Linked DNA regions of Methanosarcina acetivorans C2A. Each later gene encodes a partner of the first gene's protein in a complex. Links are inferred from orthologs where the notes say so. Each region holds a gene or a part of one and is shown on either strand. Other genes may lie near its edges.

What was found. Proteins that work in one complex are often made in the same cells at the same time.
Region 2: the proteins of MA_RS00580 (region 1) and rnhB are in contact, whole or in part, in a crystal structure (PDB 3P83), measured with the Archaeoglobus fulgidus proteins. The link is inferred for Methanosarcina acetivorans C2A from one-to-one orthologs. Residues at the interface, in WP_010877842.1 of Archaeoglobus fulgidus: Val39, Ala42, Asn43, Val44, Ala45, Met46, Leu125, Asp168, Ser194, Asn218, Tyr219, Pro220, Ile237, Leu238, Ala239, Pro240, Arg241, Ile242, Glu243, Ser244; in WP_010878125.1 of Archaeoglobus fulgidus: Ala74, Ile178, Ala179, Ile183, Arg190, Ser195, Asn196, Leu197, Arg198, Gln199, Lys200, Thr201, Leu202, Asp203, Phe205.
Region 3: the proteins of MA_RS00580 (region 1) and fen are in contact, whole or in part, in a crystal structure (PDB 1RXZ), measured with the Archaeoglobus fulgidus proteins. The link is inferred for Methanosarcina acetivorans C2A from one-to-one orthologs. Residues at the interface, in WP_010877842.1 of Archaeoglobus fulgidus: Asn43, Val44, Ala45, Met46, Pro120, Arg121, Pro123, Leu125, Gln151, Met192, Ser194, Asn218, Tyr219, Pro220, Ile237, Leu238, Ala239, Pro240, Arg241, Ile242, Glu243, Ser244; in WP_010877775.1 of Archaeoglobus fulgidus: Lys326, Ser327, Thr328, Gln329, Ala330, Thr331, Leu332, Glu333, Arg334, Trp335, Phe336.

What each region holds. Positions count from the first base shown.
Region 1 is NC_003552.1:133,258-141,314, reverse strand. The notes cover bases 2,825-5,690. They hold MA_RS00580 (DNA polymerase sliding clamp), read left to right. Parts: upstream 2,825-3,821; coding sequence 3,822-4,559; downstream 4,560-5,690. Other genes in these bases: priL (DNA primase regulatory subunit PriL), read left to right, coding at 4,567-5,682; MA_RS00585 (transcription factor S), read left to right, coding at 3,195-3,509; MA_RS00590 (NUDIX domain-containing protein), read left to right, coding at 2,825-3,217. In the rest of the region: MA_RS00605 (archaetidylserine synthase), read right to left, coding at 1-330; MA_RS00600 (phosphatidylserine decarboxylase), read right to left, coding at 332-958; artA (archaeosortase A), read right to left, coding at 964-1,833; more of MA_RS00590, read left to right, coding at 2,801-2,824; MA_RS00570 (glyoxalase/bleomycin resistance/dioxygenase family protein), read right to left, coding at 5,718-6,182; MA_RS00565 (SDR family oxidoreductase), read left to right, coding at 6,465-7,232; MA_RS00560 (cobyrinate a,c-diamide synthase), read right to left, coding at 7,483-8,057.
Region 2 is NC_003552.1:2,419,420-2,426,301, forward strand. The notes cover bases 2,778-5,579. They hold rnhB (ribonuclease HII), read left to right. Parts: upstream 2,778-3,743; coding sequence 3,744-4,415; downstream 4,416-5,579. Other genes in these bases: MA_RS10205 (acetolactate synthase large subunit), read right to left, coding at 2,778-3,015; MA_RS29360 (hypothetical protein), read right to left, coding at 3,019-3,147; MA_RS10220 (right-handed parallel beta-helix repeat-containing protein), read right to left, coding at 4,671-5,579. Also shown: MA_RS10200 (PAS domain-containing sensor histidine kinase), read right to left, coding at 1-732; more of MA_RS10205, read right to left, coding at 1,264-2,777; more of MA_RS10220, read right to left, coding at 5,580-5,735; MA_RS29765 (hypothetical protein), read left to right, coding at 6,109-6,183; MA_RS10225 (MBL fold metallo-hydrolase), read right to left, coding at 6,460-6,882. UniProt on the Methanocaldococcus jannaschii protein: Endonuclease that specifically degrades the RNA of RNA-DNA hybrids.
Region 3 is NC_003552.1:4,908,195-4,915,270, forward strand. The notes cover bases 2,778-5,773. They hold fen (flap endonuclease-1), read left to right. Parts: upstream 2,778-3,765; coding sequence 3,766-4,782; downstream 4,783-5,773. Other genes in these bases: MA_RS24830 (clostripain-related cysteine peptidase), read left to right, coding at 2,778-3,397; MA_RS20895 (cation diffusion facilitator family transporter), read left to right, coding at 4,807-5,773. Also shown: MA_RS20880 (hypothetical protein), read left to right, coding at 1,070-1,372; more of MA_RS24830, read left to right, coding at 1,472-2,777; more of MA_RS20895, read left to right, coding at 5,774-5,814; MA_RS20900 (beta-ribofuranosylaminobenzene 5'-phosphate synthase), read right to left, coding at 5,941-6,897. UniProt on the Methanocaldococcus jannaschii protein: Structure-specific nuclease with 5'-flap endonuclease and 5'-3' exonuclease activities involved in DNA replication and repair.

The DNA.
Region 1 (8,057 bases):
GAGCCTTAGCACTCCGCATACAGCATAAAAAGCTGCAAATATCGCGACAAGAGGGTCCTGTTCTCCGAATTCCAGAAAGATAAGAAGAGCGGGAGCGACCCCAAAAGAGACTGCATCGGCGAGGGAGTCGAGTTGCTCCCCAAGTTCTCCTCCTTTGAACCTGCGGGCGATGTATCCGTCTGCTCCGTCTGCAATTGCCGCAATCAGGAGTAAGATCAAAGCAAAGCCAAAAGAGTTACTCTGGGCAGCTACTGCAATGGAGCCAATCCCGCAGATCAGGTTCAAAAGAGAGACCAAGTCCGGGAGCCGTAACATTTGAAATACGTTCATATCAAAAGTCCCTGTCATTTTTTATTGTTGCTATAACGGTTTTGCCTGCAAGCACCCGCTCCCCTTTACAGACTGTAATATCGAAATCATGAGGAATTGTTACATCGACTCTTGACCCGAAACGGATCATCCCGATCCGCTGTCCCTGTTCTACACTGTCATTCACATTCGAATATGTGACAATTCTGCGGGCAATAGTGCCTGCAATCTGTGTGACCTCTACATCCCCGTACTTGCTATGAATAATGAACTCGTTTCTTTCATTCCTTTCCGAATCCTTACAAAAAGCGGGGAGATAACCGCCTTTCTTGTAGGTAATTTCCCTGATTTTTCCGGAAATCGGAGCTCTGTTTACGTGTACATTCTGAAGAAACATAAAAATGCAGATTTTCCTGTCTCTGATGTCGATAACCGTACCATCGGCAGGAGAAATCATATAAGCGTCAGAGATTTCCACCTTTCTTTCGGGGTCCCTGAAAAAGATAACCATAAAGAAAGTTAATGCCATTCCCATGTGAGCTGCATGATTAAGGAATGGTAAACTATCCGTTGCCCATGAGAGAATTGCAAACAGGGCAGTTGCGGATGCAGCTGCGAAAAGCCAGGGTTCGGATCCTTTTGCAATCATTGATTTCAATCCCCAGCAAATCTATGCAGAAGATATTTCAATTCTTCGGAAAGTATTACCCAGAGGCCATCGATCATTCTCAGCAACTCAGGCAGAATCTTGAGTACTGCATATGAAATTGCAAAGAGAGCAATCCCTGAACCCGCCTTCGCAATATAGTTATGGGCAATCATGAAACTGTCAGCCCCAAACCACTGTTCTCCATAAGCTATAACCACAAAAATATCTCTGATAAGATTAAGCACATAGATCACAGGAACGGATACGATGAAGGCCATGGCCAGACGGTTCAGGGGCGCTTTGACCGCACCTATTAACCCCATAAAAAGAGCTATACTTTCAATTGCGGTACATGCAAGGATAATCTCAACCGTATAGCCGTTAAGGGTTATCATATTCCAAGCTTTCAAGGATGCCGGAATTTCGAAGTATTGAAGAACCCAGAGAACCTGTGAGGTAACATTTCCAATAATCCAGGTATTCAGGGTAGAGAAATTTGCAAATGGGAAATAAACAAGAGCTCCAAGAGCACTTGCACTCGTAAGCATTGAAGTTATGTCAAGGGAATCTCCCTCAATCGGAGCTGAAACTTTTGAGTGTACCACTTCTCTGTTCTGTTTTATGAGAAGAGGGCCTTCCCTGTACTCCCGAAGCATGATATACGCCACAAGTAAGCAGAACAGGGCAAATAAAAATGTAAGGACCACATTGGCATAGTCCTGGATCTCGATGTAGTGGAAAGGCTGATAACCCCAATGAATGGAAAACACACCCCACCCTATTCCCCCTAACAGTTTACGAACTCTTGAGGTTCTGGGGATAACGGATGACGCAATCATTAACCCGACTGCAAGCCAGAGTACACTTTCTATCATTTTTCACGCACCTTTTTGCCCGGGCCGAAGACATTCCAGATTCCCTTTTTCTTCTGTGGTACTGGAAAATCCCGAACAAGTTCTGAAGTTTCCGGAAAGTAAAACATGAAATTCCCTAAAATAATTAATAGATTTCCATAGAGTTTCTATAAGTAACTTGAAGTTTTCATAATTATAAGTATTAAGGAATTCAAAGCTTATGGATTTTATCGATATAACGGACTTACAGCCAGTGGACTATATAGCCAGCAGATTCACAGCCTTATGAATTGTTACCCTTTGAGAAGCTGTGATCGGGTACTGGCAAATACATACCTTATTGCAGATCATAGGCAACTGACATAACTCGCACATATAAATACCTGCGCAGATTTCTACAGTCAGCATTTGAGAATATTGAGAGCCCTGTAGATAGGTAACAAATTTCTATTATAGAAAAATAACGATTATAACCTTAGTTCCGCATTTTTAAGCGCATAAATGTCGCTTGATGTCGACTCATGCGCTTAAACATAAGCACATAAGATGTAAGGTAATATTTTTTAAATCACAATCATCTTGACCTCTCAGATTTGGGGAAAAGCATATATGCGCCTAAAAAGACGGAATTCAGGTTATAAAGTCTCTATTTATAAGAAAAATGATCCAGATAAAATGGTTCTTAAAAAATTGATAAAGAACTTTTTGGGAACCTGTAAAGGAGAAACCTTTAATAAAGACTACTGTATAAGTGACTTTTTTTCTTGATAGAACTCGGCTCATAGCCCTGAGACCCAAAGAATAACTCAAAACAGAATTGAGAAGAATAAAAAAGTTGATAAGAATAATTGAAATATGATGACGAATTTCTACAATAGGCACTATACTAATATATTATTTTACCTGGCGATGCGCCAGAAAAAGCTAATCAGGAAGGAGATTAGCAGAAGAAAAATATCTCCCGGAAAGTGAACTTCGAAGGCGTTTTATGAAACATAATACCCCCAGCCTGACCGTTGATGCTGTAATTCTCTTTAAAAACAAGCTTGTTCTGGTGAAGAGAAAAAACCCTCCGTATCAGGGAAAATTTGCCCTTCCTGGCGGCTTTGTCGAAATAGGGGAAAGTACAGAAGAAGCAGCGTCCAGGGAAGCTTTTGAAGAAACTGGGCTTTCCGTAGAAATTCTCAAACTTATCGGTGTCTATTCCGACCCTGAACGCGACCCGAGAAGGCATACGGTCTCGGTGTGCTACCTTGCGAAAGGATACGGAGATTTGAAATCAGGCTCTGACGCTGATGCCGCTGAACTTTTTGAGTTTGATTCTGTTCCTGAGCTGGCTTTTGACCACAATAAAATGATAAATGACGCAAAAAGTGATATTAATGCAATTCTGTACCAAATGTAAAAGTATGATGTTTCCTAAAGACGGCAACTACCATTGCAGAAAGTGCGGAAACACAATACCGATTGAAAGTGACGCAAAGGGTTTTGTCTCCAAAGCCAAGATTGACGATCACGAAGTAGTAGTACTCGAAGGGGAACAGACTTCAGGCCTGCCAACAACGAATGTAAAATGCCCGGAGTGCGGAAACAACACTGCAGCCTGGTGGCTCAGACAGCTCAGGTCTGCTGACGAGTCCGAGACCCGTTTCTTCAAGTGTACAAAGTGCGGGTTTACGTGGAGAGAGTACGACTGAATTTCATAATTTTTCCTTCCGGCCCTTCTAAAAAACGTAGTTCTGGAAAATGTGCTTCTGGAAAACTAATTCTCAGGTCAGAACTTCTTTTATGTTTCAGGCAGAGCCTGAAGCTTCCTGATTTTCTGACCAAGATTTATATAGTTGCCGGGACTTTGAATCTACTGGTTTAACCCGATTCAATATATGGCTACTTATTCCGATTCGGGGAGTTTTCCTCAAAAGGAAAGAAAGTTCCAAATTGTAAGGAAATTTATATATCCAAGGATAGATAAGGGTTTAAGGCTTAAATTTATTTGATGGAGAAGAATCATGTTCAAGGCAGCAATTAATGCAGAGCTTCTGAAAGACGCGATTGCCGCACTGGCTGTAATTGTAGATGAGGTTAGATTCAAAATTAAACCCGAAGGAATTTCGGTAAAAGCAGTTGACCCGGCCAATGTTGCAATGGGAATTTTTGAACTCGGGTCATCGGCTTTTGATGAATACAGCGCTGATGAGTGTGAGATCGGACTTGACCTGAACAAGATTACCGACCTTCTGGGAATTGCGGATAGGAACGATACAGTCAGGATGGGACTTGAAGAAGGAAGCAATAAACTCCTGATCGATGTAGGAGGGCTGTCCTATACTCTTTCTCTGCTGGATCCTTCAACAATCCGTGCAGAACCCAGAGTTCCCCAGCTCGAGCTGCCTGCCAAAGTTGTCCTGAACGGTGCGGACCTCAGGCGTGCCGTAAAAGCCGCAGAAAAGATAAGCGACCATATGCTCATGGGAGTCTCCGGAGATACTTTCTATATGGAAGCTAAGGGCGATACCGATCAGGTCCGCCTGGAGATGGGCAGAGACCAGTTAATTGACCTGAAAGCGGGGGAAGCCTGTTCCCTCTTCTCTCTGGACTACCTGACAGATATAGTCAAGCCCACAAACAAGGTAAATGAGGTTACACTCTCTCTTGGCAGAGATTTCCCTATCCTGATTGACTTTGAAATTGCGAACGGTGCAGGAAGAATATCTTACCTTCTGGCCCCAAGAATAGAATCAGACTAAGGATGGCATGCAGGCCGAAAAACTTGCATATTACCCATTTATTTCAGAAGCGTCTGCCCATGTTGGAGATCTGGGAATTTCCCTGGAAAGCCTGCTCAATTCGCGGGCTTACAGGACCGCAAGAGCTCGCGGAATAGAAAGAGTAAAGGAAGCTCTTGAAGGGGAAATCAAAAAGCCCCCCGTATCAGAGGAAGCCCAGGTGCTCTCGGAACTCCTTTCCTATCCCTTTGCCAGGATGCTGGTCGCCTGCGTGGATGACCAGCTCTTTACCCGGCGCTATGCCCTGGCAGAAGCCAAGGCTGCCTATACTTTTTTGAGAAACGAAACCCCGGACTTTTTGCTCGAATTCGGAGAAGACTTCGGAATCTCGGCAGAGATCAGGGACTCCCATTTCAGTATGCATTTTACGGACTATATCCGCTTTTCCAATTCCCTCAAAGAACCTTCCTGGAAACTGACAAACCGACAGTTCAGGGCAGGGAAGATAAAAATAACAAAGGAAGAGTTTGCAAGGCTTCTTGAAGAAGCAGTCAGGGAAAGAATAGAACAATCCTTCCCCATCCCGGAAATCCCTCCAGAAGTCTCCGCTTTCTGTGCCCCCTATGTCGCCGAAATAAAGGAACAGTTTGAAGTCCAGAAAAAGAAATTCGGAGCTACGGACTTCGGGGCAGTTGAGCCCGAACTCTTTCCCCCATGTATTTCCCATGCTCTTGCAAACGTACAGGGAGGGGTTAACCTTGCACATTCGATGCGTTTTGCAATGACTTCATTTCTCCTGAACGTAGGGATGTCCGTGGAAGAGATCCTGAACCTCTTCAACGTCTCCCCCGACTTTGACGCGGAAAAGACCCTCTACCAGATCGAACACATCGCCGGGGCTACGGGCAACGAGTACAAACCCCCTGCCTGCGATACCATGCGGACATACGGCAACTGCATAGGAAAAGACGGGCTCTGCGCAAAGATCAGCCATCCACTCGGGTATTACGAGAGGAGGATTTTCCTGAAAAATAAAGAAAGGGAAAAAGAAGAGGGAAAAGAAAAAGGAAACGAAGAGAAAAAGGAAAAGAGGGAGGAACATGAAAAGAAGAACGAAAAAGGAAATGAAATTAAGGAGAAATGAAAAAGGAAAATAAAAGGCTGCAAACTATTGGCTATTCACAAAAACTGCCTTATAAACTCCTCAGGCATTGAGGTGCGTTTTGAGGTTTCTTCAACCGATAGTCCTTCCCTAAGGAGTCTTTTTACCACGCTTTCCATGGGTTCCCCAATTTCAACGATGTGCATATCAGGATCGTAAAATCTGATAACTCGCTGTCCCCAGGGCTGTTCTTTTAATCCGTGTACATATTCAATGGAATCAATGTCTTTCAGCTTTTGAAGGAAACTATCTAAATCAGCCTCTTCAAAATATAATTCAGAGTTATTTGATTTTTGAGCAATGTCGTTTTTGTTTATGTTTATTAAGTCTGAAAAATGCGACTTTAAGTGTATCACAAAACCACCCTCAAATGATACGTTTTCACCAAAGTCGTACTGTACTTTTTGATCGAGAACTTTTTCGTAAAAGTTCCTGGAAATTTCCATATTGTTGGCAACAATAAGCGGACATATGAATTTCATTCTATTACCTCCTTTTGTAGCGAGCATGATACTGGATACTGATCATTATTCCAAATTATTGTTTATATACGGTTAAAAACTGTTCAACAAATCTTCTCAGTATTCATTCAAAGTATCCGTTCCGGTACATTACTTCTGTTCCTAAAAATTACTTTGGTATTTATTAATCTCAGCCTGGCAGGCTGAAAGTATCAAATTCGAGGATAACACACAGTACAACATACAAACATTTAAAATGAGCAAAGAACTCTAAAATGTAATAAAAAATAGGAGGATTGGGAAATGAAAAATCTATTTGATTTAACAGGAAAAGTTGCTATTGTAACAGGTGCTTCCTCAGGGCTTGGAGTAGAGTTTGCCAGAGCCCTGGCAAATCAAGGTGCAAATATTGCTATAATTGCACGCCGTGAAGAAAAATTGAAGGAAGTACAGAAGGAAATTGAAAAACTTGGAGTAACCTGCCGCTATTACCTGTGTGATGTGATGAAAACAGAACAGATTAAGAATGCTGTGGAGCAGGTAGTAAAAGACTTCGGAAGAATAGATATCCTTGTAAACAATGCCGGTCTCGGACTTGTTGATGCTGCGGACAAAACAACTGATGAAATGTGGCACAATATGATTGATACCAACCTGAATGGGGTTTATTTCTTTGCCCGCGAAGTTGGGAAAATAATGTTAAGGCAAAAACATGGAAGAATCATTAACATCGGGTCAATTCACTCAACAGTGTCAATGAAAGGATTACCGGTTACAGCTTATTGCTCGACAAAGGGTGGAGTTTTAATGCTCACCAAGTCTCTGGCAACTGAATGGGCAAAAGAAGGCATTACGGTTAATGCAATAGGACCCGGTTATTTTGCTCTTGGAATGGCTGAAGGAGTTGTTGCTGATCCGGAATTTGCAAAAATTATTGAATTTATGTGTCCGATGGGACGTGCGGGACAGTCCGGAGACCTGGATACTACCGTTGTTTACCTCGCATCCGATGAATCAAAATATATTACAGGCCAGATAATTACAGTTGACGGCGGCTGGACAGCACTTTAACGCAAAAAGTTGTTGATTTAAAAAGCTGAATTCTATAAAGAATTGAGTTATTTAAAGAACGAGTTTCGAATTTTTCAACCAAAAAAAGAAAGAATAATACAGCCAGTAAAAAGAGAGATTTGAAAAGGGTATTCTTATCTCTCCTATACTGCTTCAACTGCGTAAGATCCTGAACTTTTACTCGAGTCCTGAACCTGAACTAAGTCCTGAACCTGAACTGAGTCCTGAACCTGAACTGAGTCCTGAACATTTACCTTTTTTTGTATTCCCTGCATTTTCCCACGAACTTATCTACCGGGAAGCTGGCAGGATGGGAGTGCATATACCCTGCGAGGGTATTGTGTTCCAGAAGCCCGTCAAAACCGTTCTGTATGCCTTTTCCGCGGATCATTTCGTATGCAAACCTGGCATCTCGGTCGCATTCCGTAAGGGAGTAATGGAATTCGTGGCCACGGATATTGCGGGAAGAGAGGTTCCTGTCAAGAGGGCGGGCTTCGGTATATCCGAGAGCTTTCAGCCGGTTTGTCATGCGGGTATTTGCGGGCACAACATCAGCCAGTTTATAAGTCCTGTCATCGACCTCATAAGTTCCGCAGAGATAGAGCAGGCCGCCACACTCCGCATAGATGGGCAAGCCGTCGGCTGCAAGCCCTTTGAGTTTCCGGGTGGTTTCCGAATTTTCAAGGACTTCCGCATAGAGTTCGGGGTAGCCACCTCCGAAATAGATCCCGTCCACGTCCGGAAGTTCTCCTTCCATGGGGCTGAAAAACACAACTTCGGCTCCGTGGTCCCTGAAGGCATCGAACATGTCCCGGTAGTAGAAAC
Region 2 (6,882 bases), 2.3 Mb from region 1 along the record:
AAGGGCGTCTTCGGCTCTCTGCCTTTCAGTGATGTCCCGGCTCACTCCCACAAGCCCTATAAAGTTCCCCGTTTCGTCGTAAAGGGGAGCTTTTACAGTCTGCAGCAGGACTTTCCTCCCGTCAGGGCGAGTTGCCCACCTCTCCCGGATAATCGCTTTCCCGGTTTCAAATATCTCCTTATCCTCGGCATTGAGAAAGCTGGCTACTTCTTTAGAATAAAAATCCGGGTTCTTCTTCCCCACAACGCCCTCTGTCGGCCTTTTCACAAATTCACAGAAGACAGGATTACACCCCAGGTAAGTCCCTTCGGGATCTTTAAAAAAGACGGCATCAGGAATTGAGTTCAATAGTCCGGAGAGCATTGACCTCTCCCTACTGAGTTTCTCCTGCATCTCTTTCCTCTTTTCCACTTCAGCCTTTAATTTTTCAACGCTTGCCACTGTGCTTACCCATTTCAGTAGCCCTGCAGCAATCAACACGTAACTGACCGGGCCTCCAAGAAAGGCTTTTAAGAAAATATTATGCAAAGGGCTCACAGGGTTTTCTCCAACCAGCCGTAAACTTTCATACAGATCCGCAAGATGCCCTGCAAATAAAAGGAAAAATCCGGCGATAATAAGGAACCAGCCTTTCCGGGAAATATTTGCACTTTTTCGACCAATACTCCAAAAATAGAATATGATTATTAGCAAGGTAAAGGAACTCATAACTTCCAGACTCACATCATCCATGGCAGATCACCCAAAAATACTGATTCAATGGCTTTTTTCAGAAATATTCACACATGCTGCAAATACATGATACCCATGATACCTGATAATAGTTTATAAAGATACCGGAAAAAAGCTTCCTTTTTCTTTATAAATAATATATAAATATTTCTATCACATCAAAAAAACAAATTTCAAAAAGTAATTCCCTGTTTCGGGAAAAGGTAAGGGCAAGACTTAGAAGTAATTCTGGGAGTAATAGTACCCCCTTCCCCGATAAAGAAACAATTATTAATGGGCAAAAATTAATGGGCAAAACCTGTTCTTTTCCCTAAATAATGAGACAGCCGAGAATGATACTCACAGGAATCCATGAAGCCGGAAAAGGTTCTATGATCGAGTCCATCTGCATATAAGGCATAAAAATTGAGAGCCTAAATCGATTTCGCAGCTCCCACAGCGCAGAATAGACAGTAGCAGCTCTTCCGACAAATAGCCTAGTTTTTTTTCATTCCCATAGCAGTCACTTTTTTGTCAATACAGGGCTTGAAATCAGATAGGCTGCGTCAGCTGTCCCAGCTTATCGGTGAGCCTGATATTCTCTGAATAGTCGACCGGACAGACGACCACTGAGACCACATCTTCGGCAAGAGCCTTCTTGAGCGTTGGCAAGAGGTCGGCAGCCACCTCAATGCGGTAGCCCCTGGCCCCGAAGCTTTCGGCGTACTTGACAAGGTCCGGGTTGCCGAAATCGACAAAGGAATGGCGCCCCAGTTCCAAGTCCATCTTCCACTTGATCAGGCCGTAGGCGTCATCGACCCAGACGAGTACAACGAACGGGATACGTTCCCGTATCGCAGTCTCCAGTTCCTGGGAATTCATCAGGAAGCTGCCATCTCCCGTTACGGCGAGCACCTTCCGGTCAGGATAAGCGAGTTTCGCGCCGATCGCCCCGGGCACAGCAAACGCCATCGTCGCTAAACCGTTCGAGATCACACAGGTATTCGGCTGATACGTCGGGTAGAGGCGGGCCATCCACATTTTCAGGGCACCGGTATCAACCAGCGCGATATCCGAATCCCCCATGGCCGCGCGGATGTCGGAGACCAGCCGCTGCGGTTTGACTGGATATGCATCGGCACGTGCCCCATACTCGAGCTCTTCCCTGAGCAGGTTACGGATTTTTCTGTCCTCGGCATCCAATCCCTCTTTCGGAGTTATTATTGCGGCTAGCCCGTCAAGCGCAGCCGAGAGGTTCCCCTCAACACTGACGGTGACGGGATAGTGAGCATCGATCTCGGCCGGGTATCGATGCAGGTGCAGGATCTTCTTGTCGGCATTGGGGTTTATGCGTACGGGATCGAACTCCTGGAGATCATAGCCGACGCAGACGATCACATCCGCCTCATCGAATCCGAAGTTCACGTAGTCATGCTGCATGAACCCTATGGTGCCCAGGGAGTTGGGATGGTCATCAGGGAAGATACCCTTGCCCATGAACGTGGTTGCAACCGGGATCCGAAGGCGTTCGGAGAACCGGACAAGAGCGTCCCCGGCGTAGTCTCGCACTGCGCCATGGCCTGCGAGGATAATCGGTTTTGTCGCCTCTTGCAGGACTTGAGCTGCGCGTGTAATCTGTGCGGACCCTGGCATACTGTCCGCTTCATCGGACCGGGCAAGCGGGCGCAAGCCGGTGAGGCCCGAGATTGACTCTACGTCCTCAGGAACGCAAAGATAGACGGCACCCGGCCGCGAAGTTTGGGCTTTCTCAAACGCTTCCCGCATCATTTCGGGTATGGCAGCGGAACCGATAATCATCTCGGCCCATTTTGTAACCGGCTTGAACATGTTCAGCAGATCGACAACCTGATGAGTCTCCTTGTAGATGCGGTTGAGGCTGACCTGGGCGCTGATCGCCACCAGAGGGGTGCTGTCGGTGAAGGCGTCGGCTGTTCCCAGAAGCAGATTAATAGCACCCGGTCCCAGCGTGGATATACAGACACCCGCCTTGCCCGTGACTCGACCATAAATGTCAGCCATGAATGAAGCACCCTGTTCATGGCGCACCACAATGAAGCGGATAGTTGAATCTCCTAGAGCATCGACGAACCTGATGTTCTCTTCACCTGGAAGCCCGAAAATGTACTCGACACCCTCATTCTCGAGGCACTGGACCATGAGCTGAGCTGTAGTGAGAGTGGTGTCCTCTGCCACAATCTTCTCCTTTACTTCCTGGCTCTTGTCTGCCGAGCTGGTGTCCCTGTGGGCCGACACAGCTTCGTGCAGACATCCGTGAGGATCCATCGATCATCCTCCTGTGCTCTCGCAAACCACGTCATCCGCTTCGTGATGTGATCGGGTGCGTTGTGTCTTCCGGCTGTAATGCGTGCAGCCTCTGTGGTGGTTATTCCTGTGACTCTTTCTGTTGCCTTTCATTTCATTCCCCTTCCCCTTTATACTCATACATAATTATAATTATAATTGTATATAATGATTTTAGTTTTCAGGATTGATTCATTCCGTCACAGAACAGACCCTGAATGATTCCGCCAAAGGACAGACCCTGAATGCAAAAGCCGCTGGTACTAACAGGAATAAGATAGTTGCTGTAGCTTTAGTTCCTTCAGGAATAGACATGCGGTTAAAAGCTCGCTCCAGTAACTCCACAAACAGAAATTATAGGAACCAGCATACATAAACCAAAAGTTCTTTTAAAATGGATACCTATTCTTGCAACCAGGGAACCATTATACCCTATGAACAAACCAGCACCTACGCTGGGTCCTATAAGTACTAAAAGGATTAATATGACGGCCCGACATAGAGTCCAAAACGGACACAAAACAGAGAAAAAAGCCATTGAATTGATTCGGTTCCTGATTGGAATTCCCTCCGAGGCCTGATACAACTATGCCTATGTCCAGTTGCAGAGATCCTTTTTCTACTCCCCTTCCACCCATTATATTATTACTTTTCCTGATCCGTAAAACTTACAAAAGCCCTCTTCTCTCAAATCAGGAGACAGCCAGAAAATGATGATCGCAGGAATTGATGAAGCCGGAAAAGGTCCTGTAATCGGGCCCATGTGCATAGGAGGCGTAAAAATCGAGGAGTCCAGAGCCCATATACTCAAGGTGCTTGGAGTTGCCGATTCCAAGAAACTGACGCCGAAAAAAAGGGAGCAGCTCGCATCCCAGATCAAAAAACACGCCGACGGTTTCTTCATCCTTGAGATCACCCCTGCTCAGATTGACGAACTCCGGAAAATTATGAGTATGAACGAGATCATGGTTATCTGTTTTGCAAAAGTTCTCGAACAGCTGAAACCGGATATCGTATATGCCGATGCTGCAGACGTAAAAGCCGAACGCTTTGCCGAAAACCTCCGCAGGCAGTACGCAAAAACCAACCCTGCCCACGCAAAGAAAATAGAAATCATCTCTATGCACCAGGCCGATGCAATATATCCTGTAGTCTCGGCAGCCTCGATCATTGCAAAAGTACGCAGGGACGAACTCATCGAAGAGATCAAAAAAGAATGGAGCGTAGACTTCGGAAGCGGTTATCCCTCAGATCCTAAAACAAAAGCTTTTCTCTTGAAATGGGGAAAAGAACACGACGGGAAGTTCCCAGAAATTGTCAGACAGTCCTGGCAAACCGTAGAAAACATAAGGGAAGAACTGGAAAAAGCCGGAAAAAAGTGAAATCCGGAAGAAAAGTAAGGTCCAGACTTGAGAAATACAGACTTTTATAAAACGCCTTCAACAGCCTGTCTGGCAGTTCTCTGCAAAAAAAAGAAAAGAGAAAAAGAATATGAGACTCCTCAAGAGTACGAAACTCCTCAAGAGTACGAAACTCCTCAAGAGTACGAAACTCCTCAAGAGTACGAAACTCCTGAATTCTCCTCTATCTTTTTAAATTTCATCCTTTCTCTTCTTTTATGTTGAATGAAGATTTTTTTAATTCGTTACAAATGTCTCGTTACCATCAACTTCACTCTCGTTTTCGGAAACCTCATATGAAGAAGTTTCATTCATCAGAGGCATGTAATCTTTACTCCCGGTTGTTTCATTGATAACGTACGGAGTGTCACCTATACGGTCTCCATTAGCGTCGTCTCCCGAATATTTGTCCCAGTAGTTGCCTGTTGAACTGGTGTTCCAGAAGTTAGTACCCTCATCCTCAGCATTGATGTAGTTGACGAAATCGTTCATGTAGACCGTGTTATCAGAGGAATCATTAAAGTATGCTCCAACACCATTCAGGTATAAGGAATTATTAAACAGAACATTGGACTTAGACTTCAGGGTAAAGATTCCATACTCGTTCTTAGAAATCGTGTTTGACGTCAGAGCGTTCATGTCGGACGCTTCAAGGGAAACTCCTTTTGTATTTGAGTCAGCTGTGTTGTTCATAAGGGTGTTATTTGCAGAGTTATACAGCAGGATTCCCATATCATTTGTTAGCATAAGGTTGCCTAACAGTGTGTTATCTTCAGAATTCTCAAGAGCAATCCCCTGATATCCCAGACTTACAAGGTTATTGACCAGGTAGTTTTCCTTAGCTCCTGTGAGAGAAATTCCCACATCATTCATTATCAGAGCGTTGTTGCTCAACGAGCAGTTTTCAACTCCTTCAAGGTAAATCCCTACCTCATATTTGTCCCCTCCGGAAGACACACCGGAAATAAAGAAGCCGTCTATTGTGACGTTGCTTGAGTTAACGTAAAAAACTTCTTCATCCAAAACCGTACCCAGTACATAAATGCGTTTTCCCGGAGCCTCTGACGAGGAGTTTGCAAGAATTGAAACTTTCTTTTCGACCTTTACGTTTTCCTTATATATTCCGGGGTTTACGAGAATCGTGTCTCCTTCCTGTGCATTATTAACAGCTTCCTGAATAGAGATGTAGTTTCCTCCCCCATTTGAATCTACGGAAATAACCGCAGCGGCTGTCGAGATTGTGACTGATCCGAGTATGAAGAGGAAAATTAAAAAAGCATTCAGAATTGCTTTTCCTTTCATTAACCAATGCCCCCTATAGTTGATTAAATTATACACATAGAAAAATAAATAGTGTATTATAATAACTCATAAGAATATAAGTTAAAGTAATAAAAAGATTTTGAAATATGTGTTCTGAATAATAAATCTGAACTTTCGTTTACTATCCCACCTAAATACATTCTCATGCAGTCGGAAAATCGGTTTAATGGAGGGACGCAAAGATCTAAAGAAATGATCCAAGGAACAGGAAAAAAATCTCTGTCACAAGGCCCATAGAATTAAACCGACGTCTTCAGATAAACCAATTTCTTCATATCCATAAGCTGGTCGAATAAATTAAAAATCAAAAAGCAATTACCCGAAACTACTTGACGAAAATAAAATAATCTCCATGCACAAGGCAGATGCAACCTCCCCTATGGTCTCGGCAGCCTCGATCACCGCAAAAGTGCGCGGGATGAGCTGATAGAAGAGCTCAAAAAAATGGTGTACAAAAAAATGATGTACAGACTTCGGAAGCGGCTATCCCAGGCCCCGAAGACAAAACTTCCTCAAAAATAGGAAAAAAATAGCACTGCGGAGAATTCAAATATACTGTCAAACACTCCTGACAGACAATTGAGATATAAAAGAAGAACTGGAAAAAATTGAATGAAAACCTTCCGAAAGATTTCCTGAGTTCTCAAGATTTCCTTATAATTCGAAAAAGAAAAGGGAAAAGAAAAGGAGAATTAAAAAATAGTTAAAAGTATTCAATCTGCAGCCCGACTCCCACTTCCTTAAGCCTGCAAACCTTTGAAAGCTCGATTTTTGAGTTTAAGTCCGTACAGTGGCAGGCATGGATGCATTCGGGGTCAAGTTTTTTAAGGTAGTCAAGGGTCCCGCGCATCCGTTCTTTTGAGGGTTCCAGGAGATGAAAGCCGCCTACTATATCAAGGACCCTGCTGTCTCCGCAGACTTCTTTTGCATATTCGGTAATATTGCAGATCCCGGAATGAGAACAGCCCGTAATAATTACTAGCCCTGTTTCTGCCCTGTATACGAGTGCCGTATCGTCCGGAAGTAGGTCGGGAATTTTGTTCCCCTTGATGTCCCGCACATATCCGATAGCTGCCTCTGCCTCAAAAGTGAAGTTCCTGGGAATTTCCCCAAGGAAAACGAGCCT
Region 3 (7,076 bases), 4.8 Mb from region 1 along the record:
AAAGGAAATCGGATATTAAACCTATTAGATTTAGTTCTGAGAATCCAATTTAATCTTTTTAAATAATTCTGAGAATCCAATTTAATCTTTTTAAATAATTCTGAGAATCCAATTTAATCTTTTTAAATAATTCTGAGAATCCAATTTAATCTTTTTAAATAATTCTGAGAATCCAATTTAATCTTTTTAAATAATTCTGAGAATCCAATTTAATCTTTTTAAATAATTCTGAGAATCCAATTTAATCTTTTTAAATAATTCTGAGAATCCAATTTAATCTTTTTAAATAATTCTGAGAATCCAATTTAATCTTTTTAAATAATATTTCTCATTTAATCCACGAATTAACATTAAAATAGATATATATGCCTATTTATTTAGATTAACTTTTTTAATACGAGAGTTTCTCCGATATTATTTTCCCCTCAATTTTCGTCTTTCTATCAAATGTTTTTTATCTCTTATCCTGTTTTTTCTTTTCATGGCTTTATCTTTTCACAGTTTTATCTTTGTCTTTGTATTCAGACCCTATTTTATTCTTCGGGAATCCTTCAAACATATTTCGTTCCATTTCTTCCTTTTTTTCATCAGGGCGCTTTTTAAACGGTTTTTATCGTTAATCAACGATCACCATAAAAACTCCCAAACGTTTTCATTTCAAAGTATCTTTTTAGGCGGACACTTTGTGTGATTCATACAAATTAACTGTTCTGCGGCTTAAAACCTGAAACAAACAGACAGAATTAGAAAGAAAAGTTGATATACAAGTTTTGTAAAAGAGGTCCTGGTTTGCATTTTAGTTGGTTTAGAGTGGATAATACTTTCAGGCAAATACATAATAATTTATGTTATTAAACCTTAGATAAAATGATATCTCATCCGAACATTTCGGACGCAGGCAGCATGATTTAGCAAAGTTTATATATCGGATATTCTGTAGTGGATGAGAATATCTGAAGCCTAAAAGTAGATAAATATATTAAAATTGATATAGTGCATCGTAAGTTATTATTACCCAGAGTTAGTATATTGATTACCTTGTGTAAACAGGTAAAGAAGGAAAGCTAATATGCACCTCAATCTTGAACCGATTGGCATCATCAAAAAGGTTGCAAATAAGTCGGAGATTTTGATTTATTCTGATTTTGAGCAGGTCATACGAAATATCGTGTCCAAAATAGGAGAAGGAGCCGAAATGGGCCAGAAGATTCTGGTTATTCACAAAAATAATAGCAAAAAACAAATAGATGGTCACCAGGTCCAGGTCACAAAGGCAACGCTTCTGGAAAGGAAAGGAAATCTGCTAACCATATCCAAAATAGAGGCAAATGAAGATTCTGTAATTGATGTCCGACTTGATCTTACCGCCTGACATCCTCAGACTTCGACATATGCCGACAAAAAATAGAGGTTCTCAGATGTTCTCCTTTTCTCCTGAATAGCTTGGACTGGGATTCACGGAGAGCTGAGTTTGGGAGGGGAATTCCAGAAAGCAAAAGTTGCTTCAATTATTTTTATGATAATTCTTTTTTTGCTACTTAGCGGAGGCTGTCTGAAAGAAGAAACAGATTTTGAAAATCCCGGTGGCGGGACTGAAATCAAAAGTAACTATTCTACAGTATACAAAAGCGATGTTCCGAAACGCCAGTTATCTACTGTGGTTGCGGTTTATATGGTCGGAAGCGACCTTGAGTCTTCAAACGGGTATGCCAGCAAGGATATCTTTGAAATTATTGATGGAGCCTCCATGCTGAACGGAAATGAGACTGAAATTCTCATAGCTTACGGAGGAGCTGCTGCGGAGGGATGGGAAGGTATGACGATCGCAGAGCTTGAAGACCTCAGAAAGGACAGCGAAGATGGGGTCATAGGCAATGAGGAAATCCACAGGAGGGCATATCCCCATGCAAACATGGGAGATGACGCAGGGCTTGAAACCTTTCTTTCGTATATCCGGGAAAACTACGAGAGTGAAAGTACCCTGCTTATTTTCTGGGACCATGGAGATGCTTACAGGGGACTTTGCTTTGACGAAAATAATGGGTATGACAGGCTGGAGCTGCCTGAACTGAGCGACGCCCTTGAAGCCTCAGGAATGTATTTCGACCTTATCGGTTTTGATGCCTGCCTCATGTCCACCCTTGAGCTTGCAAGAACAGTTGAACCTTATGCCGATTACATGCTTGCCTCCGAGTCAATCGAACCCACCCACGGCTGGGACTATGTTGCTTTCATCGGGTACGTCTCAGAGTCTCCCGAAGCCTCTGCAGAAGAAACAGGCAGGGATATTATTGACAGCTACCTGGAGAACCCCTCACATGTGCCCCCAAGAACCCTTTCTCTCCTTGATCTTTCCAAAACCGAAGAGGTATTGCGGAACGTAGATTGGCTTGCAGAGGATATGTGGACAAGCTTTTCGAACTCAAAAGGGTATTGCGGGCTTGGGGCATCTGTTACGAAAGCCCGGAAGTTTGGAGTCGAACCGAAGAAAGGCTCTGAAATCTCAATGGACCTGAAGAGTTTTGCCCTGATAATCGGGGAGGAAATGCCGGAACTTGCAGGTAGATCTGATGCCCTCATAAAATCGCTTGAAGATTTTGTTATCTACTCAAGGCAGGACGGCACAATGCCTGAAGCATACGGGGTTGCCGTATATTCGCCCCAGACTCAGGGTAGCTACTCCACGTATTACGGCAGGGTTTCCATTTCAGAAGCATGGTCGGAATTCCTTGACGGTTATGCCATGAAAACCTGCGCGGACTTTACCGAACCCGGCATTTCAAAATCCGGAGATGCCTTTTCAGTAGAAGACGATTCAGGGCTGGCTTCGGTAGACCAGGTCTACTTTATAGCTTCTCCGGAAGGCCCGATTCCCATAGGAAGAATGCCCCTTACCTGTTCGGGAGGCACGAACTACAGCCTTCCTCCCTGGAAAGGGGAATGGATTTTTGTAGAGAACTCCAAAACGGGGAAAAGCTCTCTTATTTATGCAGCCTGCGAAGGAGAAAGCGAGAATGGAGGCAGAATATTTAATGTCGAACTGGGGCTTCAAAGAGGTGGGGAGTTCAGATCCTGTCTTACTCAGCTTTACCTTGACACTCTCAACGGGACTGTCAGGGCTTACATGAATCCCTACGAAGTCCTTGACGACGGAAACATCCTGTTCTCAAAAGAAGTTCTTGAACCTGAACCCGGAGATATTATCACTGCATACGCCCCTATCTACGGAGAAACCGGCATTAAGTACTGGACAACACTTGGCAGACTTAGAGTGGACGAAAATACGGCTTTTGTCTATGACTTTCTGCCTGAAGGGACCTATTATACCGCACTCTATGCAGAAGATTACCGCCTTAACTTCAATATGAGCGAACCTGCGGAGATCATCCTGGAATAAATTTCCTGAAAATCCTCCCATGAAGAATTTCCTGAAAATTTCTCTCCCGAAATAATTGCCTGAAAATTCCCTTTTTAATTCTCTTCCATCTAAAAAAGCCGTTAATCTGGCAACAGGCATAAAACTTCGGTACACATAAAGTCTATCATAGTCTATCATCCAGAAAATAAAGTATCGGAAGCGAGATGCCAGGAACAGGATACCAAGAGCAAGATGCTGGGAGCAAAATGTAAAGAGCAACAGGTATCCCCTGATTAAAACTATCTGAGGATCGTAAGTTCCCGCAGGCAGTAAAAGAGTTTAAACCAGAGAGTAAAAGTAATGAAGCCTGAGGCTAAAAAAGAATTTCATACACAGGAGGGAAAAATATGGGCACGGATATAGGAGATCTGCTTCAAAAAAGGAAAATAGAGCTTTCTGACCTCTCAAACAGGGTGGTTGCAGTTGACGCATTTAACACCCTTCACCAGTTTTTGAGCATTATCCGCCAGAGGGACGGAAGTCCTCTGGTTAATTCAAGAGGGAAAGTGACCTCTCACCTTTCCGGGCTGCTCTACAGGACAGCAAGCCTGGTTGAAGCTGGTATCAAACCTGTTTTCATTTTTGATGGCAAGCCCCCTGACCTGAAATCCGAAACCCTGAGCCGGAGGAAAGAAGTAAGGGAGACTTCCCTGGAAAAATGGGAAAATGCAAAAGCAGAAGGGGACCTTGAAGCTGCTTATAAGTATGCTCAGGCTTCTTCCAGGGTCGACCAGGAAATAGTTGAAGATTCAAAATACCTCCTCGGAATAATGGGCATTCCCTGGATACAGGCGCCCTGTGAAGGAGAAGCACAGGCTGCCCACATGGTTCTTAAGAAAGACGCAGACTATGTTGCTTCACAGGACTATGATTCCTTTCTTTTTGGAGCCCCGAAAGTTGTCCGGAATATGGCTGTCACCGGAAAGCGCAAGCTCCCTGGAAAGAATGTCTATGTGGATGTCGAACTTGAAGTGATCGAACTTGAGGAAACCCTCAGGGCTCTGGAGATAAATAGGGATCAGTTAATCGATATTGCAATCTGCGTGGGTACGGACTATAACAAAGGACTGGAAAAAGTGGGCCCCAAAACCGCCCTCAAACTGATAAAAAAGCATGGAGATATCCATGCCGTGCTCCGGGAAAAAGATATGGAAATCGAAGGTCTGGACAGAATAAGGAAACTTTTTACCCATCCTGAAGTTACCGAAGACTACGAAATCAAATGGACAAAACCGGATTCCGAAAAACTCATCAAATTCCTCTGCGAGGAGAACGACTTCTCCACAGACAGGGTGGAAAAAGCTGCAGAACGCCTTAAAGCAGCTTCAGGAGCAAGGCAGAAAACCCTCGACCAGTGGTTTTGAAGAGTTTTAGGCGCAGAGGGAGATATGAGCCTGACAGGACACGAACCGGAGCATTCGGGAGAAGAGCACTCATATTCCCATGTTCACGGAGTGGTGGATCCCGAAATTCTTTCCACGGATAAAGGGCTATATGCGATAAAATGGTCCTTTGCAGGCCTGATGCTAACAGCGCTCCTTCAAATTCTTGTCGTCTGGGTTTCGGGCAGTGTAGCCCTCCTTGCCGATACGATTCATAACTTCGGGGATGCGGCAACTGCAATCCCCCTGGGTTTTGCTTTCCTGCTCTCCAGAAAAAAACCCAACAAAAGTTTTACTTACGGCTACGGCAGGGCAGAAGACCTCGCAGGGCTGCTAATCGTTTTTCTTATTTTTCTAAGCGCAGCAGTTGCAGCTTATGAATCGATTCACAGGCTTCTTTCCCCCCAACCTGTAGAGTATTTATGGGCTGTGGCTGCAGCTTCAATTATTGGATTTCTGGGAAATGAACTTGTGGCAAAATTCAGGATAAAAGTAGGAAAAGAAATAGGAAGCGCTGCCCTAATTGCCGACGGATACCACGCGAGGGCAGACGGGTTTACCAGCCTTGCCGTGCTTTTCGGAGCTCTGGGCGTCTGGTTTGGGTATCCACTCGCAGACCCTGTAATCGGGCTCTTGATCACAGTTGCAATCCTTCGTATAGTCTGGGAAGCTGGCAAATCCGTTTTTTCTCGCATGATGGACGGGGTTGATCCTCAAATTGTTGATGATATCCGACAGGTAGTAAGCCAGGTAAAAGAGGTCAAGGATATTACGGAGGTAAGGGTACGCTGGATAGGGCACAGGCTTTATGCTGAAATCAATATCGCAGTGGAATCAGGGCTCTCTGTTAAGGAAGGGCATGAAATTGCGGTAAACGTGAGACACAGGATGCTCCACGGCCTGAATTACCTGTCAAACGCAGTCGTACACGTAGATCCCCTGGGAGCATCCGGAGAGAACTTTCATCGCCTTCCTGGGCACGATTCCGAGGTTTCTCCTCCTGACTCGCACTGAACCTGCGGGCTTCCGGACTCTAAACGATTTCAAAATAATTTAACCCGGATTATATCCCGGGTTTTAAGTATCGGACTTAAAGTATCAGGCTTTAAGTATCAGATTTTAAGTATCACGCTTTAAGTATCAGACATTAGAGATCTCTGCTCCACTGTTCTTTGCCCGGGTCATCATTGTGATTCCACCGACCGATTCGTCAAGCATTTTCTGGACTTCGGCCTGTAGCTGCCTGCCTTCTTCCCTGTTATCCACAAAAGCATAAACTACAGGTCCAAATGAGCTTACTCCGGCGCCGTAACTCCTGCTCCGCATAAAAGAGGCAATGCTCTTGACGAAATCAGGCCAGATCAGACTCTCACTTTTGTTGAAACCCACAGTCTGGACATGGTTTACCGCAGCTCCGAAACTTTCGATATCTTCTTCGATAACTGCAGGCATCATCTTCATGAGTACCATGTGTGCAACCTCCCTGACCTCCTCTATTGGCAGAGGGCAGAATTCCTGAAACACGTCGATCTCCTGCTGGTCGTGCATGCCCTTGTCATTGGGAACTGCAATAACAATATCCCAATCCGGAAAATCCTCTCTGAAAAGTACAGGTCCCGGAGGCACCCTGCTGGCGGCTGATGGCATGAAAGCCCCTTTGTCTTTGAACCTGTGCCCCCCATCAACTATGAATCCGCCCTTTTCAAAAGCTGTTACTCCTATACCCGAGGTTCCCCCTCTTTTTACGGCAAATGCAAGTTCTCGAACGTCTTTTTCAAGTCCGTACAGTTCATTCACAGCTGCTGCCACAGCCAGGGCAGCCTGAGTACCTGATCCAAAACCCACGTGAGCGGGAATCAGGGATTCTACATCAATTCTGACCCCTTTTCCTTCAGGAAGCAGGGCTTCTGCGGCTTTTATCATGCGGTCGGCAAATTCCTGCAGTCCTTCTATCCGGATTTCGTCGGCTTCTGCTGCAGTAACTTTTACATTAGGGGAGGAAAGGGTGAGCCCTGCCCCTCCATCAACTCTCCCTATCTCACCATTCATATCGATAAGGGTTATGTGAAGCCGGCTGGGAGTGGTAATTTTGATCATGCGTGGACAACCCCTAGACAAACACTATAAATTTTTATAATAACCTCAGAATCTTTACTTCCTATTGTAGCTGCTGATATTTAATCTTTTTAAAAAAATCCTGTCCGGAAAAGACTCATTTTTTAAAAAACGTATGCCTGGAACTCTGAAAAAATGGAGTTTATGCTAAATCAACAGGG